One region of the Parabacteroides sp. AF39-10AC genome, then DNA from elsewhere that is predicted to be linked to it. Evidence: riboswitches for the same ligand, from Rfam matches in the RefSeq annotation. Region 1 holds a riboswitch; each other region holds the start of a gene.
The links. A riboswitch is a leader RNA that binds a small molecule or an ion and turns the genes downstream of it on or off. The one in region 1 is predicted to bind cobalamin.

Region 1 (11,361 bases):
TGAACTACTAAAAATATTTTCTAGAATATGCTTAATATATAATATTCTACATAACAGCATATTAAACGCACATAGAAAGAGATTGAGAAAGTCTTGTAGTAGTCTTATCCAATAAAAAAATCATTTGCGCAAGTCGTGTAGTAGTCATTTTCATGGCTACCGTAATTTATTATGTTTCCTTTGCCGGCGAATAAAATCTTAAATTCTTTCGACATGATGAAACACGAACTGGAGAAACAATTAGATGCGCTAGAAAAGAAAGGTGTCGACAGACGACATTTCTTTAAGTTATTAGCGGCGACAGGACTGATCGCGGGAGTTAATACCGGAAAAGCAAACGCTTTTTCAAGCAGCGCAAAAGGTAAAATCGTTATTATCGGTGGAGGAGCCGCTGGTATCAGTATGGCTGCCCGATTAAAACATTGGCTTGATGAACCGGATATCACCCTGATTGACCCCAGCGATCGTCAGTTTTATCAACCGGGATTCACTCTGATCGCCTCAGGTGTGTACCAACCGGAAGATGTTTGGAAGAAGCAAGAGGATTGTATGCCTAGCGGTATAAAATGGATAAAGGACTCGGTCGCCGCGGTTGATCCCGTATGGAATCAAGTAACGACCAAAAGTAACGGAAAGATTCCATACGACTTTTTAGTACTGACCCCGGGATTACAATGTAACTGGGAAAAAGTAGAGGGTATTACCCACGATACCTTGGGACAAGGAAACGCAAACTCTATTTACGATTTCGAAGGAGCCCAAAAGACATGGAAAGCTCTTCAAGAATTCGCGAAAAAAGGAGGCAAAGGTATTTATACCGATACCTATACAAAACATAAATGTGGCGGCGCCCCCAAAAAGATCTGTTTATTATCCGAGCATTACGCAAGGAAACAAGGGACACGCGACAAACTGCAATTGAATTATTTTACCGCATCGAAGGAACTATACGATATCCCGTATTTCACACCTCGCTTGCTAGAAATATATAATGAACGTAACATACCTATTAACTTGAATGTACGTGTAAAAGGTGTAGACACATCCGCGAAGCAAGTACATTTTGAGAAGATAGAGACAAAAGGCGAAGAAAAGATCGTAACGCCGTTCGTAGAGGATTACGATTTCTTACACTTCACCCCGCCTATGTCCGCTCCTGATTTCGTTCGTGATGCCGGATTAGGTTGGACAGAAGGTAAATTGGCCGCGGACGCATGGGTAATGGTCGATAAAGAGACCTTGGTACATAAGAAATACCAGAACATCGTTTCTCTGGGTGATGTAGCCGGTATCCCGACCAGTAAAACATCTGCCGCTATCCGTAAGCAAGTACCTATCGCCGCCAAGAACCTGATCGCGCTCATGGAAGGCAAAGAGCCGACCGAGAAATACAACGGTTATGCCGCTTGCCCGATCGTCACGGATTACGGTCATGTGTTGCTTTGTGAGTTTGACTACGAAAAGAAACCAGACATTTCATTCCCATTCTCGATGATCGATACATCAAAAGAGCAATGGCTTGCTTGGATCTTAAAGGTATATATTTTAAAACCGATGTATTTCAACGGAATGCTTAACGGTTACGCATAATATGAATAAAAAAAATCTATGAAATAAAACTCCCTATAATTTCGAATGCCAAACTACAAAGCCCCGGGTTTCAGTTGTACGAAACCGGGGTTTTTGATTTTTAACGAGTAGCCTTTTCCACTAAATAGACGATCGATTTATAGGATATCCCACTATTCATCGTCAAACCGATCTCGCACGTACGGCTATTGCTATATCCTTCCGTCGCCCCATGCAAATTCGGTTTCAAGTAATGAAGACCGGAAGCGTTTAGTTCCGGATAGAAGAAACCACGATCGCCCGCCCAACCGCAACAAGTAACTTGAGCGGGAGAGACCACCCGGTTCGCGCATAAGCCCGCCAGTTCCACCAGCTTGTCTTGTACTCCCATCTTCGTTGTACTACAAGTAGAGTGTACCGCTACCGTAACCGGCAACTTAGTAAAGTTCAGACGATCACGCATAAAGTCATAGATAAACTCCACAGGTTCATATAATCGTAAACGTTTATCCAAGGTTTCCCTCATATGCAGCAAGCAAGGGCTCATGTCACACAAAATAGGCAAGCGACCGTTATCGCTCGCCCGCAAAAGAGCCTCATTCAATTCCTCCGCCTTCTGCGCCGCTTGCTTCCGGAACCCTTTACTGCTAAAAGCCATGCCGCAACAAAGCTTACTTAGATTCTCAGGATAACGAATCGTAAAGTCCGCTCTTGTCAATAAAGCGATTATTTGTTCCGTTACACTTACAAAATCCACATCTTCATAATCAGCTGAAGCTCCCATCGTACGGGTAATACAAGACGGGAAATAAACCATTTCCATCCCATTCTCTACACCCGTCAGTTCCTTGAACTTTGACGCGCCAGAAGGTGTATGCCGAGTCCAAAGCGGGAATTTATGAGCGGAAGCCCTAAACAAGAAAGAGGCAAATCTCTCGAATGCGTTATACCCCACCAGCTTTGAAAGCACATGGGGCAGCTTAAGCAAAGGACGAAGCATACCCGTTACGGTTCCCATATTCCCGGCGATGCCCGAAGCGATAGCATTCGCCAAGACACCATTCTCTTTCCACCGTAACTCTTTGATCAATAAACCGGTATTAATGCCAACCGGACATGCCGTAGCACATAGGCCATCGGTAGCGCAGGTAGCGTTACCTTTATAGTTAAAGGCTTTCTTGAGTTCTTTATATCGCTTAGAGTTTGTTTCCCCCTGTTCCGCCAAAGCCGATAATTCCCTATAGATCACGATACGTTGCCGGGGTGTCAATGTCACATGCCTTGACGGACATTGTATCTCACAAAAACCACACTCGATGCATTTATCGATCAGCTCATTCGCCAACGGTATTTGCTTTAAGTTCTTTATAAACACATCCGGGTCCCGATTTAAAAGGACACCCGGATTTAATATATTTTCCGGGTCAAAGAGCCTTTTGATCTTCCACATCAACTCATAAATCTCCTCACCCCATTCATCTTTAACAAATGGAGCCATATTTCGTCCCGTGCCATGCTCCGCTTTCAAGCTACCGTCGTAGTAAAGTACCACATCTACAAGGCTACGCATAAAAGAAGCGTAATGATCGATACCTTCCTGTGCGTTTATATCCGGAAAAATCGTGAAATGAACGTTTCCATCCAATAAATGTCCCCACATCACCGCATTTCCGTATCCATAATCCGACAAGACCCCACGCACTTGTTCCAAAGCCTCTCCTAAAACCTCTTCCCGGAAAGCGATATCTTCAATAATAGATACCGTACCCCGTGGCCGTCTTCCCGCAGCGGAAGTAAATAAACCGTTTCGTACCCGCCAATAAGTAGCGTAAAGCTTCGGATCGGTCGTAAATGATACCGGATATAAGGTCTGTATATCTGCTAGCCGCTCCTCTATATCCCGGAATTGGATTTGAAGTTCTTCTTCCGAATTAGAAGACGTGTCGATCAGCAACGCTACCGCATCCTCGGGTAAAGAATGTAATATCTCCGGCATCCCCGGTTCATCCTCTACCGCATGTAAGGCGTTTCTATCCATCAACTCGGCGGCGGACACTTTGCATTGGCGTAACGGGGCTATGGCTCTGCACGCCTCCATCAAAGAGGGGAAATAAATCAAGGCGGAAGCTTTTAAAGCCTCATCGGGGACTGTCTCGAAAGTAACCGAAGAAATAAACCCTAAGGTTCCTTCCGAGCCAACCATTAAATGCATGAGTATATCGTATGGATCGGTATAATCCAAGAAAGAGTTCATTCCATAACCGCATGTATTCTTCAACTCATATTTAGATAGAATCCGGTCTTCCATGTCCGGATTCAACAAGATCTCCAAACGGAAATTCATCAACTTCTCCAATAAGCCTATATGCGTTTGCATGAAATCCCTGCGACTCGCTAACGAAGAAGTATCCAAAAAGGCTCCATCCGCAAAGATAATCTCCATATCCCGGACCGTATTATAGGAGTTATGGATAATACCATAGCTAGAACCACTCGAGTTATTCGCTACGATCCCGCCGATACGTGCGGATTTGATGGAGGCAGGGCTAGGCCCTAGCTTACGGCCATAAGGTTTCAACCAGCGGTTCGCCTCTTCTCCAGTTATACCACAAGGGAATTTAGCCAAACTCCCATCTCCTGAAATCTTAACCTTTCCATAGTCAGGACTGATTTCCATCAATACAGAATCTGTAATAGTCTGGCCGGATAAAGAGGTCCCCCCAGCTTTAAAGGTTACAGATTTACCAGTCTTCTCACATTCAGCAAGAACACGTTTTACATCTTGCTCACGACTCACGATTTCAACTCGTTTGGGATTCAACCTGTAAATCCCGGCATCTGTTCCCTTCGCTAATGTAGTTAAAGCATCAGCATATACCTTTTTTATCTTCATAGTCTAATACCTTTATTTGTCTAGAAACGACATTTCAACAAAGATATGAAACCTTTAAGACAATCAGGGCATTTCTCTAAAATAACGGGGAGAATACCCGAATACTAGCTCCGGATGGAAAATCCAGATTAAATCTTTCAATAAATATTCCGGATGTATAGGGAATTCCTCGTAATAAGGAACTGCACCTGTATTACAGGTATAAATCCGTTTTTTTTTAAAAGCGTCGAAATTCTCGTAAGGAGTATATTCGGAGCGTAAATCGTTATAGGTCATCTCAGAAGACTGATTATATTTAACAAGCCAAATATCCGCATGGATCGCTTTATCAAACACGGTCTCAAACGCTAAGGGGGTACTTCCGGCACCCGGTAAATCCTTAAACATATAATCAGCTCCGGCGTCCTCGATAAGATGAGCCATATAACTATCTCCGGATGGTACATACCACGAAGAGCCGAACTTTTTCTCCGACAAAACAGTAGGACGATTATCTATATTTGCGGTTAAGTCCTTTAGAGACAAATAGGCTTGCTCTGTTTCTTTAAATATAGAATCGGCCATCTCTTCCTTTCCGAATAGCAAACCATAAAAGCGAATCCACTCCGTACGCCCCAAAGGAAATGCCTCCATATAGTCGGCTCCTTCGATAATGGGTATCCCTATCTTCTCGACAGGCCCATAACTACTGTTCTGGAATGGGGAAGCTATCACGAGTTCCGCGCCGATCTCTATCATTTTCTCTATATTCGGAGAGGTAGCCTCACCTAAATCAGCGATTCTTCCGGCCTGTATACCCTCTTGTATGGCAGGAGTATCCATATAACGAGGCTCACAAACGCCTATAACCTTATCGGTTTCGTGCAGTTGATCAATAATAGCCGCATGGACAGAAGTATAAATCACAATATCTTTTACCGGGACCTTCACGATCGTCCCTTTGGGTAATCCGCCGGGAACCGACTTTGTCCGGTCTACCAATAAATAGCGTTGAAGCAGACGGGTGCTATCCCACGGATCACGAACTTCCACCATTATATAGGTATCAAAGCGCTGAACCGTGAAACCTTGGGCATATTGAATACTATCAGAGGAAAGAGCTTCCTTGGAAGAAGTTTGCTTTCCGGATGGCGTACATGCCACCATCCAGAAAGCGAACCCTAAGAGAATCAGTAATCGCATTAGATATTATCTTTTTGAGCGAGGACTACTTTCATGGGATTTAAACCGGCCTCAAACTTCTTGAACAATTTACCGTCACCTCCGAAACAATAGATATCGCCATTATTCTTATAATCAGACTCTGCGACATAGACATTTCCACCCACGGCACTGATTGAATAAGGGGATTGTATTGAGGTTCCATCTGTAATAAAGCTCGTTCCCGCAGATTGGCTCTTTGTATCAAATGTTAAAAATGCAGGGCTAGACATTCCCCATTGCGCATAGAACAGAAATAGCTTGCCATCCTCATAGGCCATCTCCGTTGCGTTTGGACAATTCGTAAGGGAAGTAACCTCATAAGTCTCCGTATTTATCTTTTGTACCGTATTGGGTATATCCGCATAGTTACCCATAGAAACCACATATACATTTCCTTGCTCATCCGCCTGTATCCGTGTGGGATTCAATACTACATCCAACTTCTTTATCTCTGTAAAAGTAGACAGATCAACCACTGATACCGTTTTATCATACCCAACCTCGGTACTGTAATCCATACCTCCGGAGTTTGAGACAAACAATTTATTAGAAGATACCGCCAATTGTTCCGGATTCCGTCCGACCTTTACTTTCGCCTCAACCTCCAAGGATGCGGTATCCAAACGAGCGACATATCCATTATAATAGCTAATATAGACTTTTCCACCCTCTGATACCATATAACGGGGCTGCCCCTCTGTCTTGACTTGCTTAATGGATTTTGCCTTCAGATCTGTCACTTCTATCGTAGACTCTCCATATACCGCGATATACATCTTATCGCCATACACGATCATATCCTGTGCCGTATCTCCCAGCCCCCTGCCATTTTGAGCCAAGAAATAATCGGGGACAACCTCATCCTTTTCTATGTCGTACATATATAAAGAAGAGTTGTTATTTCCCATATTGCCCGAATTCAAGAAATATAAAGCCATGAAAGAACTATCCTTCACAAAATCAATAACTCTTACGGAAGCATAAACAGAAGACTCACCTTCCGCATTTGCGGCTATAACTAATAAATAGCCTATATTTACGACATCCGTAATAGCATATGAATGTGTTCCAACTTCTACCTCCGCAATTTTCATATCTTTAGCGGTTCCATCAGAGGAACCATAAATCACGTACTTTGTTACATTGTCAACAGAAGACGGAGCTGTCCAATTTAAGGTTCCGCTAACTTTTAAAGCTTCCGGATTCTCATCCGTAAAACTGACATTAGTTACAGATACATTTGGTATGTTCAGTGAAGGCTCATTGTCATCATCACAGCTGACAAACGAGAAAGACATCAATGCACACAAGGCAGAGACACAAACTAAATTCTTCTTTTTCATTACTTTACTTTTATAGTTTACTAATAGGATAAACAAATACTTAAACGCCAAGAACGGCCCGGCATGGGATAATACTGAATAACATCATAATTCACGTTCGCAAGATTTAACAATTCACCTTGCAAACGCAAACCGAAATATCGAAAACGAAAATCTCGATTTATAGAAATACTCTGTTCTATATAAGAATCAATCCTGTTCCGATCTATATTTTGCGGCAATGCATAACGATCACCAACCGCAGTCAGTATATAAGAGACATTTACCCATGGATTTTCCAAGGTTACGGAAACCGTGCCAGAATGACGAGGTGTATAAGGAATCTGATCCTTATAATTCTTAGCTTCCGGATCTGTCACATCAACCGCGTATTGAAAAGAATAAGTGGAAGCCAAAAGCAAGCTCATTCGTAAGGGCAATCGGAATTGTGTAGATAAATTTACATCTACCCCTTTAATATCCACTTCGCCCATATTCATCATCTTCCAAACATACATGGTAGGTAAAGCCACGATCTTATCTTTCACCGTATTATAATATCCATCCGCCGAAATACTGAAATGCCGCAGCCAATCCCCACAGGAAGAACTCCATGTTACCCCTACATTATATTGGGAAGTTTCTTCCGGTTTCAAATTTGTATTTCCCATACGGAGGTAATACAAGTCCGTAAATGTAGGAACCCGGAATATATCTTTGTAAGAGGCACGTATCCGCAAAGTACTTTCCGAGAATGGCCGCCAAGACAAACTTACAGCCGGGGATAAACGCCTCTTATCATCCGGTTTTTCCCCTTGCTCCACTTTATCAGTGATATATGTTCCCAATAAACTAGCGGTAGCCGTGAATCGACTGTTCTTATATTGCACCGCTAGTACTGATTGAGAGGCCATTCGCTTTGGATTAGGGCCGTTCACAAAATTATTGTCCAGCATAGAGCGAGTTAAATCCGTAGTCAACGTCGCCGATACATACTTTATAGGAGTATACAGCAAACCTACAGAGCCATAATACTCATTCTGTGTATTCAAATCGACTTGTTCGCCCGCAGCATATTTATCATTTATATCTAAATAACGAGTAAAAGCATAATTATACTTAGCCATGGCCCGTAGCGTAAATTTCTCATTAAGAACATTCTTATACCCCGATTGCACGAAAAAGTTATTATCCCATAATCGTTCAGAAGTGTTCTTGTTATATAAATTAACAGAACCGGGAAGCCCCCGCTCCGAATCAAAATAGTACGCCTTAAAGGAAAGTTCGCCTCCCCTTCCAAAATCGCCGAATAGATTACCTTCCAAATGGAAAGAATGGATATCGCTATTTCTTCGCTTCTCTCTCGTTTCCAATTCCCCATTAATTAATGTATAGGGATATTGTCCATCCGCACGCACGAAATCACCATGTAAGGATGCGCTCCAACGCTTTCCTAATTTTTGATCATAATGCAGCACAGGATTAAAAAGCCCGAAGGAACCTCCCTTAACCTTAAGATAAGTATGAAACGATTTGTCTTTAAACGTGGGCTTTCCGGTTTGTATATTCAAGGCGCCTGCCGAAGCATACACCCTTGCCGTTTGGAAAATGTCATCCGACTGCCCGATTGACAAGGAAACCATCTCCACATTATCCAACGAGAAACGGCTGATATCGACTTGCCCGCTTTGCGCGTCCGTAATCGTCACCCCATCGTAACTGACGGCGGTATGCTTCGCCCCCAAGCTACGTACCGAGACCGTTTTCAATCCTCCGATCCCCCCATAATCCTGTACCGTAACTCCCGAGAAGCGTTTCACGGCCTCGGATAGGTCTTGTACTCCCAAGCGATCGATTCCCGCCCGGTCCATAATTTGCAAAGGCGTACCTTCACGGGTGACCGACGGACGTACCTTCTCCACCACTTCCACCCCGGAAAGCTCGTGATAGGCCGTCGTATCGATCTGTTGACCGTAAGCGACACCCAAAGAGAATAACCATGCGCTAAAAACGCATAGGCATCTTATAAGATATAAATCTCGCATAGCAACATTTAGATTTACCAACGTCTTCACCCGAAACGTCGCATAACAAAATCATGGCAGGTTTTCTGGCTCGTCCACCCTCTGTCGGCTACCTTCCCGCCTATCCGATAGGCAGTGGCAACAAGATTTGCCGGGGCTCCAAGGACTTACAGCTACGGGTACAGCTCCGGACTCGCACCGGATTCCCTTTTACTGATTATTATCGGAATCGATAACATCTACACCTTGATTGGCCGCAAAGATACATGTTTACTTTTTGATTAGCAACAAAAAAGCCCCCCGGCGAATCACTTCGGCGGAAGGCTAGGGAGTTTACACTTTTCTAAACATTACTAACAACAAAATATTTATTCTATGTATAAAAGAATAATATCATTAACTGTGCGGTCAACACACGCAAAAACATGGTCAATGGATAAACCGTCGCATATCCAACCGCCGGCGCATCATTTCCTGCCGCCATATTGGAATAGGCTAACGCAGGAGGATCGGTCGTACTTCCCGCAATCAATCCCATCAACGTAAAATAATTCAGTTTATAAAAATACCTTCCCACACAACCGATAATCAGTAGAGGCAATAACGTTATTATAAAACCATAACCGATCCAAGCTACACCACCCTTATTGACTATCGTATCGACAAAACCTTCACCCGCACTCAATCCCACGCAGGCGAGAAACAACGTGATTCCTAATTCCCTCAATAGTAAATTAGAACTTTGCGTGGTATAAGTAACCAATTTATAACGATAACCGAACCGGCTTATCAATATCGCAACGATCAACGGACCTCCCGCTAATCCTAATTTCACCGGTTGAGGAATACCCGGAAAACTAATAGGAAGACTTCCCACGATAATACCCAAAACTATACCAACAAAAATAGTCACCAAATTAGGTTCATTCAAGCGTTTCATTGAATTACCCAGCGTCTCGGCAACTTTCTCCACCGCCAATTCACTACCGACCACTGTCACCCGGTCGCCTATTTGCAAGACCAGATTAGGAGTAGCTACCAACTCCAGCCCCGCACGATTGATCCGAGTCACGTTAATTCCATGTAAACGGCGTAACTGCAAAGCCCCTAATTGCTTACCGTTGATTTCAGACCGGGTAACCAAAATACGCCGGCTGATAAACTGGCTTTCCGCCGGAATCCATTGCTTACGATCCATCTGTATTTCTTGACCGATAAAAGTCTTTATCGCCTCCACGTCATGCTCTGCGGTAATAACAAAAATCTTATCATCCCCATTCAATACCGTGTTCCCCGCCACGATCTCTATCCGATTCGTATCGTTACGTAAAATACGGGAAATAACAAATTCACGGTGTTCCAACAATTTAGATAGCTCACTTACGCTACGACCAAAAATCGCCGGATTCTTCACCACCAAAGAGATAGGTACAGCCTCTCCTCCCGATTCCGTATCCGTCTCTTCTTCCAATTGTTCCGTCTCCTTCGCAAAAGAGATACGGAAAACATAACGGATAAAAATCATCGACAAGATAATGCCGATCACACCTAACGGATAGGCAACCGCATATCCTAAAGCGATCGTTTCATCCGAGATCCCCGTCATATCTGAATAAGCCTGTTGAGCAGCGCCCAATCCCGGTGTATTCGTCACTGCTCCGGATAAGATACCTACCATTGTCGGTATAGGAATGCCTGTAATATAATGTATAATCAAGGCAGTAATCACCCCTAGAAAAACAATACCGCAAGCAAGCATATTCAACGTGATCCCTCCCTTTCGAAACGAAGAGAAAAATCCGGGGCCTACTTGCATACCTACCGAGTAAACAAATAAGATCAAACCAAACTCTCTAAAAAAATGAACGACCGACGGATTCGCCGTAAAACCGAAATGCCCGAGAAAGATCCCGACAAACAGTACCATGGTAATCCCTAAAGAGATACCGAATAGCTTCAGTTTACCAAGCTGGATCCCCAGAGCGATCACAACGGATAACAAAAGGATAGAATGCCCTACCCCTTCTCCCCATAACAATTCATTAATCCATTCCATATCTATTCATGTATATATTAATTTAAGATAAAAAAGTACCTCTGGCGAATCACTTCGGCAGAGATACACATATTGAACATTTAGTATCCCAGTTTAATCTGGCATCCATTCTAACAACATTTACTAATATATTTTCTATTTCTTATGCTGATAATTTAGACAAACTTTCCTCTTCCGGCAAAAGGGTTACCGGCCATTCAAATGTCGCACGACAGTGCGAACAGATCCTTTTCATACGTCTTTGTTCCTTTTAAGATATTGCTTATCTTTTCGTACTGCTTTCCTAATCCCTCG
Region 2 (11,361 bases), on a different contig from region 1:
CATCCGGTACATCCAATACGACAGGAGTAATCCGCGTACAAACAATCAATAGATTCCGAAACCCGGATAAATAGTCCTCCGAATCATTAAAAGGCGGACAACTCCAACTGTTTCCATACCTACGACACTCCCGGCAATAGGCCATGAAACGCCGCTCATCCCGATAACGTAAGATATAATCATCCACAGGGATGGTTCTTGTATAATCGTAGCTTTTATATTCGATCATATGAAAAGAAAATTTTCTTGTAAAGAAATAAAAAAATCAGCAACTACATACATTATAATACAGGGAACACAGTACAGCTACACGTGAAGCTTTCAATGAAAAAACAATGGCATGGTATTATGGTGATATACTCCGGGATCGTCGCAAGGAACGCAAATTAATCCAAAAGCTAGCTTGTAGTTCGATAAAAGATATATGATCTTACCATTATAAGATGTATGATCTTACCGTTGTAAGATGTATAATCTTATCGCCGTAAGATCATACATCTTTCACGGAATCTGTAACGCTAGAGTACTCTCATAAGTAAGAGAGAGCGCTCTAGCGAAATCAAGAGATGATTTACTTCACGACAAACTTAACAGAGACTTTCTCTGTACCTTTTACCGCTGTAAAGCCATAAACACCTTTATTCAAGTTTACTGTTTTCACGTCATCAGAAGAGGTGATCACATAAGTAGATACTACAGAACCTGCGGTGTTCGTGATGTAACCGGTATAACCGGCTAGATCTTTTACATGCAAGGAATTGTCGGAATAAGAGATGTTTGCGGTTGCGGCCGCTGATTTCGTGGCTGTACCGGTTACGGTTACTTTACAGTACGTGTTATATTTACCATTAGCTGTAATTAATTTGATTTCAGTTGTACCCGGAGCTACAGCCGTAACTTTACCCGTTTGATCAACTGTCGCAACAGCAGTATTCTTAGAAGACCATACCGCACCCGTTAAAGAAGCATAAGCAGATTGTACAGACGCAACTAATTGATAGGTTCCACTTCCACTCAAAGAAATAGCTTTCTTATTAAGCCAAATGATAGGAGTTGCCGCTACTAAATTATCACCCGGTTCTGTTCCCGATGTCGTTCCCATAAAACTATTCCAGCTCCAAGCATCCCAAGTACCATTCTGGACTTTTCGGCTTGATGCCCCGTATCCGGAATAAGAGAAATCTTGAGTATAGGAATCACGAACGAAATAACTCCAATAACCGGAATACCAACCAGCGAACCAGTGGTTAGTTGCCGTAGCCGTAGCCACCCAATAGTCATAATCATAAGCAGGATAACTTGTTCCATTTGAACCAAATGGATGATAAATAACACCTGATGATTTTCCTTGGTTTATAGCAGTTCTTGCAAGTGTTGCCGCATTATCTGGATAAGTATAACTAACATGAGCTTTAGCGCTGTCTAACTGAAAAGATATTTGCATTGAAGTCGCTCTTGGTTCACAGTATCCAATGCCATTAATCGTATAACCCATTGAACCTGTATATTGAACCAATCCAACCAAACGGGGATCAGCTTTCATCACAGACTCAAATAGGCTCAATCCAGAAATGGTATCTACATCAGCAGACCATCGATATCCCCATACCATATTATCGGGTACGGTTTTATCAGTGTCATGCCAAGTCAAAACTATAGCCGCACGGTTTTCACCATCACCTACCCAGAAATCAATACTGTCAAAAGAAAAAGTACGGTTACTCCTTGCGGACATCAAAGCCGCTTTCTGTTTTTCCGCCGGTAAATCCGAACGTAACACACCTTGTACCATACGCTGTGCGCTGATACTTCCCGCCATTAAGATTAATGCGAGAAAAAGATAAAGCTTTTTCATGCTCATCAATGTTTAATTTGTTAATACATTATTTATTTAACAACGATCGTCTTGCTCATCCGATCATTATCTTTTACCACTACTATAATATAAGCACCTCTTGAATATTGGATTGGATGAGACTCGTTAATTCCCGATATCTTAAAAAGATCCAATATAGCGCCATTCATATTTACAATATAGCAAGAATAACCTTCCAGATTATTCAAATGCAATCGACCTTCATAGTAATAAATCATCGCTTCACCAACACCGATAGCCTCATTACCCACCGGACCGGATGTGGAGAATGGCTCACTATAGAATGTTCCTAATATCTCTTGCCTACCATCACCTTCCTTGATAGCTGTAACTTTTACGATATATTCTGAACTTCCATCTAATTCAGGAATAGAGACCTTGATCTTTTCTTGTTCCCCAGAACGAAGCTCACTCATCAAGCCAGTAAGGATATTACCCTCTGCATCAACCGTGTAAACACCAAATAATACAGGTATCCCATTTACGTACTTATAAATAAACACCTCGTAGAAAGTAGCCTCCGGAACTTTCGGAAATGTTAATATAGCCGTGGAATCTTTTACTTCAACCACGGGATTTTCCAAATTCGGATCTATTACCGTTACTTCACAAGTAGCGGTATAACCACCTTCATCTGTTGTCACCGTAATTGTAGCTACACCGGCGATACCGGCCTTAACCGTACCGTCGTTAGTTACTGTGGCTACCGTGGCATCCGAAGAACTCCAAGTTACTGATTTATTAATCGCATTGGATGGAGATACCACCGCTGCTAATACAGCCTCCTCACCTTTATTCAAAGACAAAGAAGACGCATTTAGGCTAACACCCGTAACATTTGCCCCCGGTTTTTCCAGTTCCGCAGAAACAATCACTTTACAAGTAGCTGTATAGCCTCCATCAAGGGTTGTTACCGTGATCGTAGCAGTTCCTTCCTCATATGCGGAAACATTGCCATCTTCATCGACTTCCGCAACCAATCGATTATCACTTGACCAGTTTACAGTTTTTGTTTTAGCATTTTCCGGAAGAACTGTCGCTATTAATTGAGCAGAACGCCCTATTAGCAACTCCAGCCGATCTTGATTTAAAGAAACACCTGTCACTTTTATAATACCCTTTCCCACTGACAATGTGCACGTCGCAACAAACCCACCAGTATCAGTCTTCACTCGAATTGCCGTTTCACCGTCAGCTAATGCTTGGATCTCTCCTGTTTTAGAATTAACTGTCGCAACATTTTCATCACTGCTAGTCCATGTCACACTTTTTTCCACATCCGGCTTTGTTGGATCAGTTTGTACTTCATAAGATAAAGTGAAATGCTCACCAATAGCCGCTACTCTTTGAGAAGACTCTAAAGTCACACCCCAAACCCCTAAGCTCTTATCAGTCACATGGATTTGAACAGAATCTTTAAAACCGCCATCTATCGCCTCAAACACAACTCCTGTTGTCCCAACCTTTGATGGTTTATAACCTCCGTTCAATCCTGAGGGATCCGGTTTTACATAAGTAATAATATCCTCATCTTCGATAACCACTTCAGGAAGCATTGTACTAGAAGCGCAAGACGAATTCATTGGATAATAATTAAATTTAAATTTAGAGCGCAAATCATAAACCTGTCCATCATTTATATCCCATAATATATCTTTAGGTTCTACACTAAAGGATTCTAGAGGTATTTCTCCTTGTACATAAACCATACACGTGTCAGACGCTTGACCATCTTCCGATGTTGCTATGATTGTATGCTTAGACATATTGCGACATTGAAATAAACCATTTTCATCAATATAAGTAGAACCACTCCATTTTACCGAAGAGAAACTAACATCATCAGGATAAACTTTTGCGGTGAACTGAAACCTTTCATTTTGTCCCACTTTCACAATTCTATCTGGTACAAGAATTGTTAATCTGGCAGCAGCAACTTTTGCAACAGTTATCTGACATTCTGTAGAAGCCAAACCATTTTCAAGATATACTTCAATATTTGCTTTCCCTTCTTTATGGGCCGTAACCAATCCTCCATCATCAACAGAAGCTATCGTTTCATCCGATGAAACATATAAGACTTTTACAGGTTCTACGTCTCCCCACTCTATTTGAGGTTTTAACTGAAAAGTTTCATCGGTTTTCATAAACAATGAACTTTTTTCCAATTCGAACTTAGTTAAATCATTTGCACTACACAGAAGACAAGAGATTTCACTCGTTTCCCCTGTCTGCGAGTCCTGGACTGTCGCTATAAGTGTTCCTGTCCCTTGAGTATCATCATAACAGTTCAAAACTAAATTCTCACCGTCAAAACTGTCAAATCCCCAACGATCCGCTAAATCTCCTTCAACTCTAGCATCTATAATATCAATATAATCAGGCTTAGCTGGTTTAAAAACAACAGGAATTTCCAAAAACCACTCTCCGGCACCATCATTATAATTATATTTTACAGTCTTATTTTTAAAGGCCGCACCTTCATACTCAAACGAACAAGAAAGTTGACACGAAGCTAAAGCATCACTGCCCGCAGCTGAAACAGTAATAGTCACTTCACCACTACCCTTTGCTTGTATCACTCCTGCATTACTAACAGAAAAAACAGTTTCATCACTAGAAGACCATTTCAAATCCTTCGAACTGGCATTGTCCGGCCTAACAATAGCGGAAAGCTGTAGCTTGTCATTCAGGTTCATCGTTATGACATCTTCTGGCAGCAACTCTCCTGAAGATGCGAATCGCAATTCTATTTTTTCGACAGGTATAAATGTTTCTACCGTTACCTTACGTTTAGTTACAGACAAAGTTTCTCCGGTTATTTCCGATTTAATTGTCGCAATAATTTCAGCGACACCAGCAGAATGAGCAGTAACATTCGCATAATATGCCGTTCCTTCCACCGTTACGATATTTTCATCGGATGAAGTCCACTCTATCTTTTCTCCTAATTCTATTCTATTATCTACAGGAGTCAGCACTCTTTCTTTTGTTTCTCCAACATATAATTCTACAGAAGATTCCTTTAATGTCATTGCTGGACGCTTGACAGTAACAGAACATTTCGCAGAAAGTGTCGGGCGTATCTTACTCTTCGCTGTAATTATCGCAGTACCATAAGTGACACCAATGACAGTACCATCTTCCGAAACCCTCACAATTTCAGGATGAGAACTACTCCATTCTATTGTCTCTTCCGCTAATCCTGTAACAGCCAATGTTAAAGTTTTTTCTTTTCCTTCCAGTGTCACCTCTTTTTCATTAAACTCAAAAGGAGCTACTGTTGAAGTTGTCAACTTTACGACAACTTGTTTATTTACGATCTTACCATTTGAGTTAAACTCAAAATTAAGTTGAATTTCTTTCACTTCTTGGATACTCTCCACGATCGGAGCAATAGTCAACGTGTTATTTATCACCTCCGCACTAATTAGTTCCGGATTCGGATTCACAATCGTAGTAACAACCGCTGAAATCATATTATCACCATCTTCTATAATCTCATCCATTGATTTACTATACTTCGTATTTTCAGCGGAAAACGTAATTTCGCTAGGTAAACCGTCTGTGATTGTCGGAGCCATGTTATCCGGGAACACAGGCAAAGCAGGGAACCAATAATTCACTTTCTCATAAGGATAGCGACCTACCATTGTTCCGTTCGTATCCCCTCTTCCGTCTGTTTTAATTACCGCTAATTCATGTTCCGGGTTTAAGAATTCATGATAAAGGAAACAATACATATTATCATCCACCGGATCAATACGGAATCCCGTACCATAAAGACGCCAATCTCCTTTATCTAGCTTTGTAAAGTCGAATACTTGATAAAAAGAATCCTTATCTATGTCATAACAGAAAATCTTATATCCCGTGAACCAACTACCGGAGCCTTGTCCTTTCCAATAGATCTTATTCTCTTTCGTACTGGCACAGAAACCATCGGCGGTCCATGCATACCAAGAGTTGGGAATCTCCTCAATACCATCCGTTGTTGGTATATCTACCTTTTGCGTTGTTAACGTATATGGATTCACTTTCCACATATAAGGCATTGTCGCTCCGGTACCAGTTAACTCGAATGTCACGCTAGCCCATAAATTACCATCTTTAGAAAGCACGATAGAGCCCAAGCCATGATTACTATCCTCCTCGGGCTTCAATATCATATTGATAACTTTATCTTCTTTCGGATCGATCACCAACAATCCTTTCGTTTGATGTACCGCAAATACATATTTTCCAACACGGATCATGGTTCCAATCTGTGAATGATACAAATCGCTGGAAGAAATTCCCGTCGTTCCTCCGATTGCGCTGGCCTCGATAGACATCTGGTTTTCATCATATTTTCCGGTCTTTTCATCGTATCCTGTATGAAAAACATAAATACCATTACTCGTTCCGATATAACCTTTCGTCAGATCCACTCCTAAAAAAGAACGTCCATCAGCTCCTGCGCTGTTGATCGTCTGAAATTCCTTCTTCACTTGCATCGTTTTCGCGTCAATTACCGCTAAGCGACTTCCCTCTACAGATGCCGCACCATCTTTTGATTGCTTGGACACGATATACAACAAATCCCCATAAATCGTACCGAACTGGCTCGTACATCCCAATTCATGTCCCGGATTCTCTCTTTGGAACGCGTTATATGTCCAAGTCCCATCATCCGACAGGAAGTTCACCGAACTGTTTTGGTGCCCGTACCAATCTTCGTTTACGATAAAGGTACCTTTCGTGTAATCCACGCTTTCATTGGATCGAAGCATCGAGGCTCGTGCCTGCGAACCGGGTAATTCAGGTAATTGCAATTTCTGTTTCTCTATCGGATTCAGATCCCGCGAACCGGTTTGGCCTACTACCAACAGAGCCGATAGCAAACAGACCATACTTAAGTAAAGTGTTCGTCTCATGTTAATAAATTTAATTATTGAGTAATATGAATTTTAAATGTCTTTTTATCGCCATCCTTTTCGCCTATCAGTAGATAATTCCCGGATGGAAGAGATATTGGATGAAGTTCCTCCCGAACTTGAATCACAAAACGTTCCAACATTTTCCCGTTTATCTGCATTAAATAGATTTGATATCCGGCTAAATGCTCAAAGCGCAACGCTCCATTCTGATAGGAAACCTTTGGGATAACGGGAGCCATAGTCTCATTGCTCACCGGATCAGAAGATTTTTCTACCATATAGGTATCGATCACGTCCAAGCCATTCATGACTTGGATCTCTATCCGATAAGCGTCATCCCTCCCTAGGTTCTTCAGTGGGACGGATATAGTGCCGGAAGTAGCCCGTAAGCCTTTCGTCAGTAGTTCAGTAATGATATTGCCTTCCGCATCCGCTACGTAAGTGCCTATCTTTTTATAACTTCCATTCTCATATCTGTAGACACGAACCTCATAGGAGGTGGCTTCCTCCACTTTAGGGAATGAGATAACCGCCCCGGTCCCTTCAAAATCGATCTCAGGAGTAACCGTCTCCGTTACCGTCACCTCGCAAACAGCGGTATATCCGCCATCTACCGATCGGGCTGTTATTTTCACCACACCGGGCTTGGCACCTGTTACGACCCCATCTTCTACCGTTGCTATACCTGTATCGGAACTACTCCAAGTAACCTGCTTATTATCAGCGTTTACAGGAGAGATACTAGCTGCAAGGATTGCATTTGCTCCTGCTTGTAAACGCAAAGAAGACTTATTGAGAGAAATGGATGTTACGTGTATCACCGGGATCTCGGGTTCATCCCCTCCACCTCCAGAGGGTATTGTCGCTGCGACAAAGACATCTCCGGGCTGAGTTCCTTCTGATGTATTCATATTTCCATTCCAACTCCACGCATCCCAACAACCATCCGTCAATACACGGCTTGTAGCACCTAAACCTGAATAACTAAAATTCGAGGTTTGACTACTTCTCACAAAATAACTCCAATAACCATAATACCAACCGGCTTGCCAATGAATGCCATTGCTACAACTCCAATGGTCATAGTCATAAGATGGATATCCATATCTTTCCGCATTTATCGGGTGATAGATAACCCCGGTTTGTACGCCTTGTCGAATAGCCGCCGCTACGTCCCCCGCCGGATTTTCAGGAAAACCAGTCTGCCCCAACAAAGGATTCGTAATGGGAGGTTCAAATTTGAAAGCATTATTCGGTTCATTCTTGGCCACATCCAAATCATATCGGACGTCCAGATTATCCCCATATCCAATACCATCGATCGTATAACCCATCCAACCCGTATATTGGGTTAATAAAAGAAGTTTCTGATCGGCCTTCGCTATCGCCACGATCATATCGTGTCCGGTAGCCTCGCCATCCCAGCGATATCCCCAAACCATAGCATCCGGTCGATTCCCATCATGCCATTCGATCACTAAAGCGGCTCTCTTGCTGCCGCTTCCTACCCAAAACTGGATGTCGTCAAAAGAAAAGCTGGCGTCAGCCCTTAACTGGGACTTTGTTTTCGCCAGCACATTCGGAGCCGAGGGATGTGGTTGCCCTTGAACCAATCCTTGCGCCGAAAGACCTACTACACACAAAGCCATTACAAAGAAAAGAGATAGAATTTTTCTCATAAGCTTTTATATTAAATGTAAAACTCCAAAAAACGATCAAGAGGGAATATAAAAGAAAGATCAAATAATCATGAATATTTCCATAGTCCGGGAGGTACTAAGTCACGATTCACCCGATCAATCCTTCATGTAAAGCAATATTCACTTCGTATATTTCCCCTTTTTGAATCCTACGCTAAACCCCGGTAGCGTAAAATCGCGGCGGTTATCCGGCATTGGCAGGTCTTCTGACTTACTCCACTTTAGAACTTCCTTCCCGTTCCTTCCGGAAACAGTGGCAATGAGTTGATGTCTAAAGCTTTTTTGGAGCTTACAGCAGCGGGACTGTCCAGGTTTCTCACCTGATTCCCTTTTAATCGCCGTACCCTGAATAAAGTAGGCGAACCAATACGGCAGCAAATTTATAAAAAACAATTCAAAATATACACAATATTATTAAATGCTTTTTTTTGACTATACTGCATATTGTATAAATTAAAAAATAAGGACGAGGGAAATACCGACTACTATCCATAAAAAATGCGGTTACTATCAATAGTAATCCGATTTAATATAGATACCCACATGATCAGTTCGGATGAAAACAGGGGAGATCGATGAGCGTGCTACCGCCAGAGGATTGTCGGAAGCACTAGAGAAATTACGGATCGAAAAGTTTAGCCCTTCCGAGAAATTTATATCTAGTTGTAGAGACGTAATATGCCGCATTAGGGCCCGGTCTCTGAGCTGGATGAAAATTGACTCATACCGAAAAATCATCGAAATAAATCGATAGGTTCTTATTCCTGCCGATAAAACAGTTTTTCATTATCCAACTATTTTCCTTAGGATTCATCATTATAATCGTTTTTCTTTCCGGGAGCAGGTATAAATTGTTTTCGCAATATATAATGAAAGGAATATCAGATATATTGGTTACCTCCAAACACGTATTCCTCATTCGCTTAACCCGGATACAGGCCTTGACCAATGGGGCCAAGTATTTTTCTTCTCCCGCGATTTTCCCATCGAATAACGCGGCCGTACGACCGGCGAACAATGCCTCCCGTATCCCTTTCTCACTTCTTTCTTCCGAGAATACCAGCGTCAGGGGACGTAGTCCTTTCCTGTATATCCCGGAAAGAACACAATGAGCGTCGCTACTTGCCATAAACGCTTTCTTAAAACCGGAACACCATTCTAATGCAATCGGGTAAAAGTCCTTGTAAGACATGACTTCTATACCATCGATCATGTTCTCTTGAATCAGTTTTTCATGTATGGGATATAAAGTGGCCTTATGATTCGGCCAGCCGGGATGATTCCACACAATAAATGCCCCTTGCCTTTTTGCCTCGGCAATAGATTCCACAGGATTTTCTTTCTCCATAAGATTGACATCTTGTACAAACAAGGCGTTTAGGTGTCCCAAGGGCTTGGAACGTGTTATTTCCGCTCCGGGAATCACGATAAAGTCCATGTCGTCAGCGGCTTTTTTAGCGATTTTGTAAGATTCGTTTAAATCTCCTTTCAAAATAACCTTGTTGATCCGGTGCTCGATATGGTCAGTAATCGCTATCGCATCCAATCCCTCCTGCCAAGCCTCATATATCCGGGCATCGGGCCATACCAAGCCGTCGGAGAATACCGTATGGGTATGAAAGTCACATTTTAACGTCTCGTAATTACTGAATCCCGGAATCTCGATCCGGTCTCTTATAAACAAGTGATCGATATGCGTTAGCTCGTAAACATCCTCTTCCTCAGAGGTTTCGTCCGGCAATGCGGGAACTATGAATCTTTTCATGCTTAAAATTGCTCAATAACGGGGTACTAAGATAGAAATAAACAACAAAATTTTCTCATAAGCTAATTAATTTAAAATGTCATTCATATCACATTGTTATAACGATAGGAAGGAGAGCCTTTTGACTCTCCTTCACCTTGTTTCGATATTACTTGATTACGAACTTCCTCGTTATCCGATCATTGCCATTGATGGCAGTGATGATATAAGATCCTTTGGAAAAACTCATCAAACGGCTCTCATTCAAATCGGTCACCTCAAAAGCATCCAATACCGTACCGTTGAATCCTACGATATAGCAACGATAGCCTTCCAGATTATTCAAATGCAGATAGCCGGCGTAATAATAGATACGGGCCTCACCCGCACCTATCGTCTCATTGCTGACCGTCCCGGAAGAGGTAGAGAACGGTTCACTATAGAATGTGCCTACCACCTCTTTCTTTCCGTCTTTCTCTTTAACAGCCGTAATTTTCACGATATAATCAGAATCTTCATCCAAATCCCGCAAGGATATAGCGATCTTATCCGGAGTACCTAAACGCAGATCGCTTCGCAAGCTGGTGAGGATATTCCCGTCCGCATCCATCGTGTAAACACCAAACAATACGGGAACCTCATTCACATATTTGTATACGGAGACCTCATAGAAGGTAGCCTCTGGCACTTTCGGGAAGGTCAGCGTAGCCGTGGAATCAGCGGCCTCAACCACAGGTTTATCCAAGTCTGGGTCGGTTACCGTAACCTCGCAAGTGGCCGTATAACCACCGTCATCCGTTGTTACGGTTATCGTAACGACACCGGCAATTCCGGCGGTAACCGTACCATCGTCGGCTACAGAAGCAACAGTAATATCCGAGCTACTCCATGACACGGATTTATTTTCCGCATTTGAAGGAGTGACAATCGCAGCTAAAACAGCCGTCTCGCCCTTATCTAAAGACAAAGAAGAAGCATTTAAAGAAACCCCTGTAACTGAAGAGGAAGGAGCCTCCGTAACCGGAACTACCGTGACATCACAATAGGCAGGAATATCTCCGTAATTCGTATATACCCAAATGCGAGTAGAACCTCCTGAAATAGCGATCACTACACCGTCCA
Region 3 (11,361 bases), on a different contig from region 1:
ACTCCGGATTTCTTTGATATGAATATCAAGCTTGCGTATGAGTTCCCGCTTTACAAAGAGCTGAAACTAGAAGTAAATGGAGGCGTGCAGAATCTGTTCAACGCTTACCAATCCGACTTTGATCAAGGTAAGAACCGGGATTCCTCCTATATCTATGGCCCGGCTAGCCCGAGAAGTTATTTTGCCGGTGTAAAGATGAGCTTTTAATCATGTAATGCCCTTTGAAAAAACATGTACGTGTTTCGTGAAAAACACGTACGTGTTTCCGAAAAAAGACGTACGTGTTTTTTTGAAGGCAAAATAAACAAAAAGACAGTGTTCCCAAGCGTATGATCGCCCTGCGGAAACACTGCCTTTTTTATGGGATAAATCGGGATGTTTTATTTAACGAACGGAGCGGCTTGCAAATAGGCGGCGCTCTTCTCTACACCCTCGAACTGAGTACGGCCTTTCTTGTCGCCTTCCAGTTCCACGTAGTAGCCGAGGATACCGATCTCGTACGCTTTTTTGAATATATTCGGGAAATTCATCATACCGGAATCACCGATGATCCAACGATCCTTGATGTGCAATAACTTAAAACGATTCGGATAATTCTCCATCCATTCCACGGGATCTTGCTGCCCCATAACGGCCCAATATACATCCAACTCGAACATAACCTTATCCGGATCGGTATTTTTTAGGAATAACTCCTCGATATAAGTACCTTTAGGAGGTGCCCACGGATTCGGGTTCTGTTCCGGTTTCTCGCCGGCTTTCAATACCCGTTTGAACTCATTGCTATGATTATGGTAACCCCATAGGATTCCGGCTTTCTTCGTGATCTCTCCGGCACGGTTGAAGATCTCCGATACTACTTTGGCGTCATCCTCGTTTTCGATACGGGGTAAACTCGGTTGTACCATACAACTAACACCTAGCTCGGCATGGATATCGGTTGCCTTTTTCCAGAACTCGTCGAATTTGGGCATATTCTCTTTCGTGTACTCACGAAGAGAAGGGGTCAGGTGTGAGCTACTGATTCTCAAACCGGCATCATCCACCATTTTCTTATAATCCTTGGAGGCGATGAATGTCGTATTTTTAGGATTATAATCACCGAATTTACCAGTGTCTTCCCTATATCCGAAAATCTCCAGATCGGTATATCCCGCTTTTGCCAATCGGTTCAATCCGTTAGGCATATCTTGCAGTAACTCCTGTCCGAGCGAATAGGTTTGCAATCCCATCTTTTTCCCGGCGGTTGCCGAGGATATCGCATCCGTGGCGGGTATGGATCTGGTGGGATTTGAAGCCATTACTTTTTGGCTGGCTATGCCCCCTAAAGTAAGTAATGAAATGTTTCTCAAAAATGTTCTTCTGTCTGTCATGGTGATAAAGAATTAAAATTAAACATCTGTTTCTCGCAAATATAGTTAACCTTTTTGAAGTTTATTAAGAAAATGTCTCTCAAAAACTTGCGATTGGGTTTAAATAGATTTAAAATTTGACATAACTCAATTTTACGAACTTACTCCATACATCCAATTACCTGAATAAGGGGATTGTTTGGTATACCTCCGTGGATTTTTAATGTGATTTTACCCATTCTTAGGTATTGTGGGGCTGTAGTCTCTGATCGTAACTTTGCAACGTTTTAAATAACATAATTGATTAAATGATGATGAAGAAAATCAGAGGGCTTTTCCTCTCCTTTTTACTGTTGCTTATTTCCATCTCGGCTTTTTCTCAACATAAAACAATGATATCGGGTAAAGTCCTGTCCACGGAAAAAACAACCGTGGATTTCGCTACCGTTTATCTAAAAGGTACGAATTACGGCGGGACTACGAATGAGGAAGGTATCTATCATCTTCAAGCTCCCGCGGGAGAATATACATTAGTAGTATCGGCTATCGGATATAAGACGGTAGAGAAACCCGTGAAACTGATGCGTGGGGAACGGACGAAGATGAATGTGGTAATCAGCCCTCAAGCTACGGAGTTGGATGAGGTGGTTGTCGTTTCTAATGGCGTGACCCGGCTCAAGCGTTCTGCGTTCAATGCCGTGGCCCTCGATACGAAAGCCTTGCAAAATTCAACCCAGAACTTGAGTGAAGCCTTGGCTCAAGCGCCCGGAATGAAGATCCGGGAGTCCGGCGGTGTCGGCTCGGATATGCAACTGATGATGGATGGATTTACCGGCAAGCATATCAAGATCTTTATCGATGGGGTTCCGCAAGAAGGTGTCGGCAGTTCTTTCGGACTGAATAACATTCCGGTGAATTATGCCGAGCGTATAGAGGTCTATAAGGGTGTGGTACCGGTGGGTTTCGGAACAGACGCTATCGGAGGTGTTATCAATATCATCACCAAGAAGAACCGGAACAAATGGTTTTTGGATGCTTCTTATTCATACGGGTCTTTCAATACGCATAAATCTTATGTGAACTTCGGACAAACTTTCCGGAGCGGACTCACGTATGAGATCAACGTTTTCCATAATTATTCGGATAATAATTACTATGTGGATACTCCGGTGAAGGACTTTACGACCGGAGCGATCAATAAGAAAAAGATCGAGCATGTGAAGCGTTTTCATGATACGTATCATAACGAGGCTGTTATCGGGAAAATAGGTTTCGTGGATAAGAAATGGGCGGATCGTTTGATGTTTGGGTTTACCTATTCACATATGTATAAAGATATACAGACGGGCGTACGCCAAGAAGTGGTGTTTGGCGGCAAATATCGGAAGGGATACTCGATCATGCCGTCGTTGGACTATCGCAAGCGTGATTTCTTCGTTAGGGGCTTGGATGTGGTATTGACGGCGAATTATAATAAGAACATGACGAACAATGTAGATACCTCTTCCTATGAATATAATTGGCGTGGCGAGATGCGTCCGCTCCGGATGCCCGGTGAGCAATCTTATCAGAACACCCGGTCGGATAATAATAACTGGAACGGAACCTTAACAGCTAACTACCGTATCGGTAAGGCGCATACGTTCACGTTCAATCACGTGATCAACGCGTTCCGGCGTTCGAATCAGTCTCTTTTGAACGAGGACTCGGAAGCGAACGCTATCCCGAAGGAAACCCGTAAAAATATCAGCGGTCTTTCGTATCGCTTGATGCCGACGGAACATTGGAACTTGTCTGTGTTCGGTAAATATTACAACCAGTTTATCGCGGGGCCTGTCGCTACTTCCTCGGCTCAAGATGACTATATACGTACGACCAATTCGGTAAGCGCGATGGGATATGGGGCCGCGGGAACTTACTTTATCTTGAAAAGCTTGCAAGCGAAATTGTCCTATGAGAAAGCCTATCGCCTGCCGACCAATGAGGAGATGTTTGGCGATGAGGACCTTGAGACCGGCGATATTTCCTTGAGACCGGAGAACAGCGATAACGTGAATCTGAATTTAAGCTACAACGAGACATTCGGTAAGCATTCCGTATATGTGGAAGGCGGATTGATCTACCGAAATACGAAAGATTATATCCAACGGAATATATCGGATTTGAGCGGCGGTAAATATGGCGCTACCTATGTGAATCATGGTCGTGTAGAGACCAAGGGTTACAATATCTCGGTTCGCTACGGTTTCGCTAACTGGGTAAGCGTAGGAGGAAACTTTACGCAGATGAATGTAAGGGATAACGTGAAGACGGTTACCAGCGGGACGAACCAAGAGAGCTTGACATATGGCGCACGTATGCCGAATCTTCCTTATCAGTTTGCCAACTCGGATGTGACCTTCTACTGGCGTAATTTGTGGAAGAAAGGCAATACGCTAAGTGTCACTTACGATAATTTATATATGCATAGTTTCCCGCTGTATTCGGAGGCAGTAGGCAGTGAATCCGAATTTGTGGTACCAACTCAATTCTCGCATAACCTGACACTCTCTTATGGTATACAGAACGGGCGTTACAATATCTCTTTCGAGTGCAGGAATCTCACGAACGAGAAATTATACGATAACTTCAGCTTGCAGAAGGCTGGCAGGGCTTTCTATGGTAAGGTGAGGGTTTATTTCGGTAATTAATTTAAAGTGTGACTATCTTTTATTTATCAATAATTAATTCAAAACATAATAGATTAAAACAACATGAAGAAGAATTATTTAATGACAGGTCTTGCCGCCGCGTTATTGGTTGGGGGGGTATTTACTTCTTGTAGTGACGACGATCCTGTAAACCCGGATAACGGAGGCAACGGGAATGGAAATGGCGGAGGATCGACCTCGGAGGCGGTTTCGAGCTATGTAGTTGCCGCTTCTGTCGGTGACGCGAATTACTTGTTGACAGCCGATACGCTGGGTGATGGCTCTATCTCCGCTAAAAACAACGGACTCACTACGGAAAGCGGTACGCAATGGATCTTCTATAAGGATAAATATTTGTATCGTTTGGTTTACAATCAAGGAAATGCCGGTGTTACTTCTTCATACGTACTGAATACGGAAGGCAAGGTTAAGGAGCGTGATAATACTTACGAGATCAAGCGGTTTACTTCTTATGGTATCTACGGTGACTATATCATTACATCTTCTACCGGTGATCTGGGTGAGGAATATGCGGACGAGAATGGTTATCTGCCTAAAGGTTTCTTGCTCTCTTATCTGGATGTGGCCAAAGAGACGTTTACGACAAACACGAATACGATCTTGTCGGAGAATTATTTGGGAAATGGCGAGTTTGTTACGTTAGCGGGTATTCTCCAAGCGAACGGCCGGATCTATTCCGCGGCTATCCCGATGGGATTGAGTAAGTACGGCGTGAAAGCGGAGGGAGGTAAATATGTTAAATACCCGGAGCTGGTAAAGACTGAATCCGGAGGAAGCGGTAGTGGCGCTTACGAAAAAGGGGAATTGCAATGGACGCAATATCCGAACGAGGCTTGGGTCGCTATTTATGCGAACGAGAAATTCGAGAACCCGAAACTGATAAAGACGGATAAGATCAGTTATGCTTGCGGACGTAACCGTTCTCAATACTACCAGACCATTTGGACGGCAGACAACGGCGATGTGTATGTGTTCTCGCCCAGCTATGCCAAGACGATGACCGCGGAGGTACAGAAAACGACTTTGCCGGCCGGTGTAGTTCGTATTAAGGCTAACGCGGAGGGGTTTGATCCTGATTATTATTGTAATTTGGAGGCACAGACGGGTGGTAAGGCATTCTTGCGTTGTTGGCATATCACGGAAGATTATTTCTTGTTGTTGATGTATGATCGTCCGTTGACTGAATCCGGATTCGCCGCGAAAGAGTTGGCTATTTATAAAGGAGAGGATAAGAGTCTTACTTACGTGAAGGGGCTGCCTTCCACGGATGTTATTTCCGGATTTGGCAATACTCCGTTCTCGGAGGATGGTATCGCTTATATGGCGGTTACGACTACCGATGGAAGTCAACCTGCCGTGTATCGTATCGATCCGAAGACAGCTACCGCAACAAAAGGTCTTACCGTTGAGGCAGAGCAAATCAGTGGTGTAGGTAAATTGACTGCCGCTCAAGAGTAATAAGCAAGTATGAGTCGGACTCACATTCTTTTAATATTCCTCCTGCTCCCGCTAACCCTGCGGAGCCAGGAGGATATTTGTATAGGAAAGGAACTGGTTTTGTACTCTACCGTATTGCAAGAAGACCGGAGTTATTGGATACACCTGCCGGAGCATTATAATATGGATACGAAACAACGCTATCCGGTTGTTTACCTGCTAGATGGAGATTCTTTCTTTCATTCGCTGGTAGGCATAAGGAAAACGTTGGCATCCGGTAGAGGTAAATATCTACCTCCCTGTATTATTGTCGGGGTATTAAATACGGATCGGACACGTGATTTTACGCCTACCGCTTCAGCCGCCGGACGGGATGGTAAAATCTCCATAGATGCGATTCCGCAAGGAGGGGGAAGTGAGGCTTTCAGTAAGTTTCTTACGGAAGAACTTCGCCCTGCTATCGATAGTGCCTATCGCACGAACGGCTGGAATATGCTTATCGGTCATTCGTATGCGGGGCTTTTCACCTTGAATACGTTTCTTCGTCATACGGAATTATTTGATACCTATCTAGCGGTCGACCCTAGTTTGTGGTGGGATCAGGGGCGGTTGGTCCGGGAGGCGGAGGCTTTGGTTGCAGGCCGGGATTTTAAAGGGAAAAGCCTGTATATCGGTGTCGCGTCTAAAAAAAGGACGGACCGGGTGGACATTCATCTTGACAAAGTGAGTTATCTTCTTTCGGAGCTTTTACCGCAAGCGGAGAACCTGCGTTTCTTTAGTAAATCATTTCCCGACGAGAACCATGGAACGGTAGCGGTTCCGGGTATATATGACGGGATTAAACAATTATTCGGAAAATGAGAAAATTCTTTGCGAAAGTACATTTATGGCTATCGATACCTTTTGGCATTATTATTGCGATTGTCTGCCTGACCGGGGCGATTCTCGTCTTTGAGACAGAGATATTAGAATTAGGCTACCCTTCCCGTTATTTTGTAAAGGAAGTAAAAGGGGAACCTCTCTCGCCTGCCGCCTTGATAGAATCGGCGCGCCAACAATTACCCGATTCGGTTCGAATAAACGGTATTCGGGTATCGTCTGACCCGAGACGAACTTATCAACTGGTATTACCGGGGAAAAAGGCCGCGGGTTTTATTGATCCCTACACCGGGGAGGTGACCGGGATGGATGACGGACAAGGTTTTTTCCTGAAAATGATGCGTCTTCATCGTTGGTTACTTGATGAGTATAAACGGGATGGAAGTTTTTCTTGGGGAAAATCAATAGTTGGCTATGCGACTTTGGTCTTGGCGATTATTATTATGAGTGGAATTGTTATCTGGTATCCCCGTAATAAAAAAGTATTGAGAAACCGGTTGAAAGTAAAGACCAAGGCTGGTTGGTTCCGTTTCTTCTATGATTTACATGTCTCCGGGGGATTCTATGCGGCATCGCTCCTGCTTATCTTAGCGTTAACCGGATTAACATGGTCGTTTGGCTGGTATCGAAATGCCTTTTATAGTGTCTTCGGTATTAGTGCAAACCCGCCTCAAGCGCATCATGCTCCAGCTTCTTCCGGCGCGAGGAAACCTGCGAAGAAAAAGACGGATTACACACAATGGGCTGAGGTGTTATCGGCATTGAAAAGCCATTATCCGGACTTTAACTCAATCACGATCCAAGATGGCTCCGCTACGGTTTCTACGGCCCGTTATGGAAATACAAGAGGAAGCGACCGTTACTCCTTTGATCCTGCAACGGGTGAGATTACGGAAGTCCAATTATATAAAGATCTCCCGAAATCGGGGAAGATAAGAGGATGGATTTATTCCGTACACGTCGGCTCGTGGGGGGGAATGACTACCCGTATATTGACTTGCTTAGTTTCCTTGTTGGGGACGATCTTCGCGATAACCGGCTATTATTTTTGGATAAAGAAACAATTCAGGAAACTGAGATGAAAAGAAAGAGGTATGTTTGAGCCACATACCTCTTCATAAATCTAAACCAATCTAGTTGAATACGCAAACGTTGCAATATTAAGGTTAAACAGTTATGTATGTAAAAGTGTGCGTCTATTCAATTCCTTCTTTCCTTATAGATGCCAACCACTGGTCGATCCGCCCTTCCGTTTGATCGTCCTCGTTCATTTCATCCAGAGGAAGTCCGACGAACATACCGTTTATGCAGGCGGTGGAACTGTCAAATGAATATCCCGAAGCATCTACAGCGCCAATGAATTTGCAACCTGTATTTCGCAGGTCGGAATAGATCGTGCCGATGGCGTCACAGAAAGTGTCGCTAAAAGAGGCTGAGTCTCCGCAACCGAATAATGCGACGGTTTTCTCACTTAAGTCCAGCTTTTTCAGTTTCCCTAGATAACTATCCCAATCATCTTGCAAATCTCCGGCGCCCCAAGTGGAACAGCCTAATAACAAGATTTCATAAGGCGCCACATCAGCGGGAGAAGCGTTAGATACGTCATGAATATCTTTGTCTTCCACACCCAGCTTCTCCGCGATACGTTTCGCGATCCCTTCCGTCGTTCCTGTAGACGAGCCGTAGAATATTCCTATAGTCTTCATTTCTATTTGTTTTTATAGTTTGATAACGAAAGCAAATATCCGATATCTTATTAGTCTCGGCAATACCTACAAATATGTATTTTGAGGGTCGCGAATACCCATGAATGATCAGTGATGGTTGGGGGAAGAAAGCATTTTGTGAATTTGTCGATAATTTGAATTGTTTTTTATAAATTTGCCAACGTATTGGTTCGCCTACTTTATTCAGGGTACGGCGATTAAAAGGGAATCAGGTGAGAAACCTGGACAGTCCCGCTGCTGTAAGCTCCAAAAAAGCTTTAGACATCAACTCATTGCCACTGTTTCCGGAAGGAACGGGAAGGAAGTTCTAAAGTGGAGTAAGTCAGAAGACCTGCCAATGCCGGATAACCGCCGCGATTTTACGCTACCGGGGTTTAGCGTATGATTCAAATATGGAATACAAAGAACATTGCTCTAAAGAGGTAATTTGGATAGGGTAAGTTATGCCGTAGTTCGTGGGGAACTATGGACGATTTATTTTGTGTTAGCCTGTTAAAGCCATGTCCTTTTATATCATTCAGTGTATTTGTTTTTTGGAGTTTTACATTAATATTATGCTTATGAGAAAGTTTTTATCTTTTTTCTTTGTAATGGCTTTTTACGTAGTGGGAGCCTATGCGCAGGTATTGGTTCAAGGTCAACCGCATCCTTTCGCAAGGAATATCTCAACAAAGCAGGAGTCTCAATTAAGAGCTGATGCCAGTTTTACTTTCGATGACATCCAATATTGGGTTGGTAATGGTAGCAATAAAGCCGCTTTAGTGATTGAATGGCATGATGGGAATCGCCCGGATGCCATGGTTTGGGGATATCGCTGGGATGGCGAGGCTACCGGACATGATATGATCGTGGCGATTGCTCAAGCAGATCCGCGATTGGTATTGCTCACCCAATACACCGGCTGGATGGGATATACGATCGATGGAATCGGGTATGGTGAGAGTATACTTAATATTTCTTATGATCTAGAGGGAGCGAAGTCTGAGCCTAAAAATGCGTTTAAATTTGAACCTCCTATCACAAATCCGCTGTTGGGACAAACTTCTCACCCTGAGCATCCGGCAGAGGATGTTGCGGCCGCCATTCGGCAAGGGGTTCAAACAGGAGTTATTTATCACCCGATAAATGCGGAAAGATATGGATATCCATCTTATGACTATGACTATTGGAGTTGTAGCAATGGCATTCATTGGCAAGCCGGTTGGTATTATGGTTATTGGAGTTATTTTGTGAGAAGTAGTCAAACCTCGAATTTTAGTTATTCTGGTTTAGGTGCGACAAGCCGTGTATTAACGGATGGTTGTTGGGATGTGTGGAGTTGGAATGGGAATATGAATACATCAGAAGGAACTCAGCCCGGGGATGTCTTTGTCGCTGCGACAATACCTTCTGGAGGTGGAGGGGATGAACCCGAGATCCCAGTGATACACGTAACATCCATTTCTCTCAATAAGTCTTCTTTGCGTTTACAAGCAGGAGCAAACGCAACCCTTGTAGCTGGTATCTCTCCTGTAAACGCTGATAATAAGCAGGTTACTTGGAGTAGTTCCGATACAGGCATAGCAACCGTAGAAGATGGGGTCGTAACAGGTGTCAAGCCCGGTGTGGTGAAAATAACAGCCCAATCGGTAGATGGCGGATATACCGCTGTTTGCGAGGTAACGATAACGGAAGTTGTTATTCCGGAAATAGATTTCAATGGTCTTGATGCTGTTTTAACTTTTCCGAAAGTAGAGGAAGCCACCTCTTATGAAGTTCGTGTTTATAGAAATGAGGATAGTGGTCATAAAAGAATCGCTACTTATGTAATCGATGCCGAAGGTAATATAATCACAGAATTAAGAGCGGTGAGCTTACAAGGCTCTTCTGGGAAAATTTTGGTTCCATTGAAAAATTTAGACATAGACGGTGTTTATACGATAGAGATACAGGTGCTGAATGGATTGGATATAATAGATACCTATACAGTAGAAAAAATATCGAATCCAGTAAGTAATGAATATTTATCCGCAAGTGGTAGTCGGGTAATTTATCAAAATGGGACATTGTCTTTGGAGCATTTGGATGGATATCATTTTTATTTAATGACAATGGAAGGAAAAATATTGAGAACCTTTATAGCTCGAGTTCCCCACGAACTTTATCCTATATCGCTTCCCTCCGGGAATTATCTGTTGACAGGAGAAAAGGATGGAGACCGGAAGGTCTTTAAATTCCGTATTAATTAATAATTAAATTCATTTACATGAAAAGAACACTTTACTTAAGTATGGTTTGCTTACTATCGGCCTTTTCGGCTGTGGGGCAAACCGGTTCGCGGGGGCTGAATCCGATAGAGAAGCAGAAACTGCAATTACCTGAACTTCCGGCTTCGCAAAGCCGAGTCACGCTACTACGTTCAAGTGAAAACGTAGATTATACACAGGGAGTCTTTATTTTGAACGAGGACTGGTTTGGTCATAACAACAGTACTATTAATTTTATGACTTCTTCTGGTGATTTCGCTTATAAGATTTTCCAGACAGCAAACCCTGGTAAAGAATTAGGTTGTACATCTCAGTTTGGTACTATTTTTGGAGATAATATGTTTATTACTTCTAAACAGCCAAAGGATGGTGGAGCCAGTATTGAAGGAGGTCGCTTGAATGTAGTGGATGCCAAGACAATGAAAGTGAAAGCTCAATTTACGGATATAGGCGGAGGCGATGGACGTGCTTTTTTAGGCGTGAATGACTCTGTTGGCTATATTGGCGCTTCAAACGGTATTTTTTTGTTTGATATAAAGAATTTGACGGTTGGAGATCAATTGAAAGGTGCCTCAAATTCCGGGGGACTTTATAATGGTCAAGTAGGAATGATGGTCCGGACAAAAACATATGTGTTTGCGGTTCAGCAAAGTAAAGGCGTTTTGGTGATAGATCCTCTAAAACATGAGATTATCAAATTGATAGAAGGAAGTTTCAGTACTTTGACACAAAGTAAGGATGGCAGTGTTTGGGTAGGTGCTGGATCACGCCTGTTATGTATTGATCCGGAGACTTTGGAAGAAACTTATCTATCATTACCCGATGGCTTGACTATACCGGATTCATGGTATGCTTGGACTGCGGGTGTTCTTTGTGCAAGTACGCAAGAAAATGCTATTTATTGGACAAAGGGAGGTGGTTTTAGCAGTGGTAATGAGATTTATCGTTATGAGATCGGTAATCCTTCTTCTATGGATAAACCATTTTATACCATTCCGGAGAAGGGACG

Region 2: linked by a shared signal. The riboswitch ahead of DW033_RS09210 (Ig-like domain-containing protein) and the one ahead of DW033_RS18480 (TonB-dependent siderophore receptor) in region 1 are both predicted to bind cobalamin.
Region 3: linked by a shared signal. The riboswitch ahead of DW033_RS09230 (Ig-like domain-containing protein) and the one ahead of DW033_RS18480 (TonB-dependent siderophore receptor) in region 1 are both predicted to bind cobalamin.

What each region holds. Positions count from the first base shown of each region.
Region 1 covers NZ_QTLP01000024.1:8,744-20,104, reverse strand. The annotation lists gene DW033_RS18505 (transcriptional regulator) at 1-11, shown strand, start outside; gene DW033_RS18500 (NAD(P)/FAD-dependent oxidoreductase) at 214-1,590, shown strand; gene DW033_RS18495 (FAD-binding and (Fe-S)-binding domain-containing protein) at 1,691-4,462, opposite strand; gene DW033_RS18490 (ABC transporter substrate-binding protein) at 4,526-5,644, opposite strand; gene DW033_RS18485 (DUF5074 domain-containing protein) at 5,644-7,008, opposite strand; gene DW033_RS18480 (TonB-dependent siderophore receptor) at 7,029-9,032, opposite strand; cobalamin riboswitch at 9,070-9,275, opposite strand; gene DW033_RS18475 (putative transporter) at 9,385-11,067, opposite strand.
Region 2 covers NZ_QTLP01000008.1:24,248-35,608, forward strand. The annotation lists gene DW033_RS09190 (DUF2284 domain-containing protein) at 1-229, opposite strand, end outside; gene DW033_RS09200 (Ig-like domain-containing protein) at 572-1,855, opposite strand; gene DW033_RS09205 (DUF5074 domain-containing protein) at 1,888-6,792, opposite strand; gene DW033_RS09210 (Ig-like domain-containing protein) at 6,807-8,474, opposite strand; cobalamin riboswitch at 8,674-8,878, opposite strand; gene DW033_RS09220 (PHP domain-containing protein) at 9,217-10,260, opposite strand; gene DW033_RS09225 (DUF5074 domain-containing protein) at 10,409-11,361, opposite strand, start outside.
Region 3 covers NZ_QTLP01000008.1:37,735-49,095, reverse strand. The annotation lists gene DW033_RS09265 (TonB-dependent receptor) at 1-207, shown strand, start outside; gene DW033_RS09260 (sugar phosphate isomerase/epimerase) at 381-1,373, opposite strand; gene DW033_RS09255 (TonB-dependent receptor) at 1,661-4,042, shown strand; gene DW033_RS09250 (DUF4374 domain-containing protein) at 4,106-5,521, shown strand; gene DW033_RS09245 (alpha/beta hydrolase) at 5,531-6,361, shown strand; gene DW033_RS09240 (PepSY domain-containing protein) at 6,358-7,461, shown strand; gene fldA (flavodoxin FldA) at 7,576-8,085, opposite strand; cobalamin riboswitch at 8,256-8,460, shown strand; gene DW033_RS09230 (Ig-like domain-containing protein) at 8,667-10,334, shown strand; gene DW033_RS09225 (DUF5074 domain-containing protein) at 10,352-11,361, shown strand, end outside.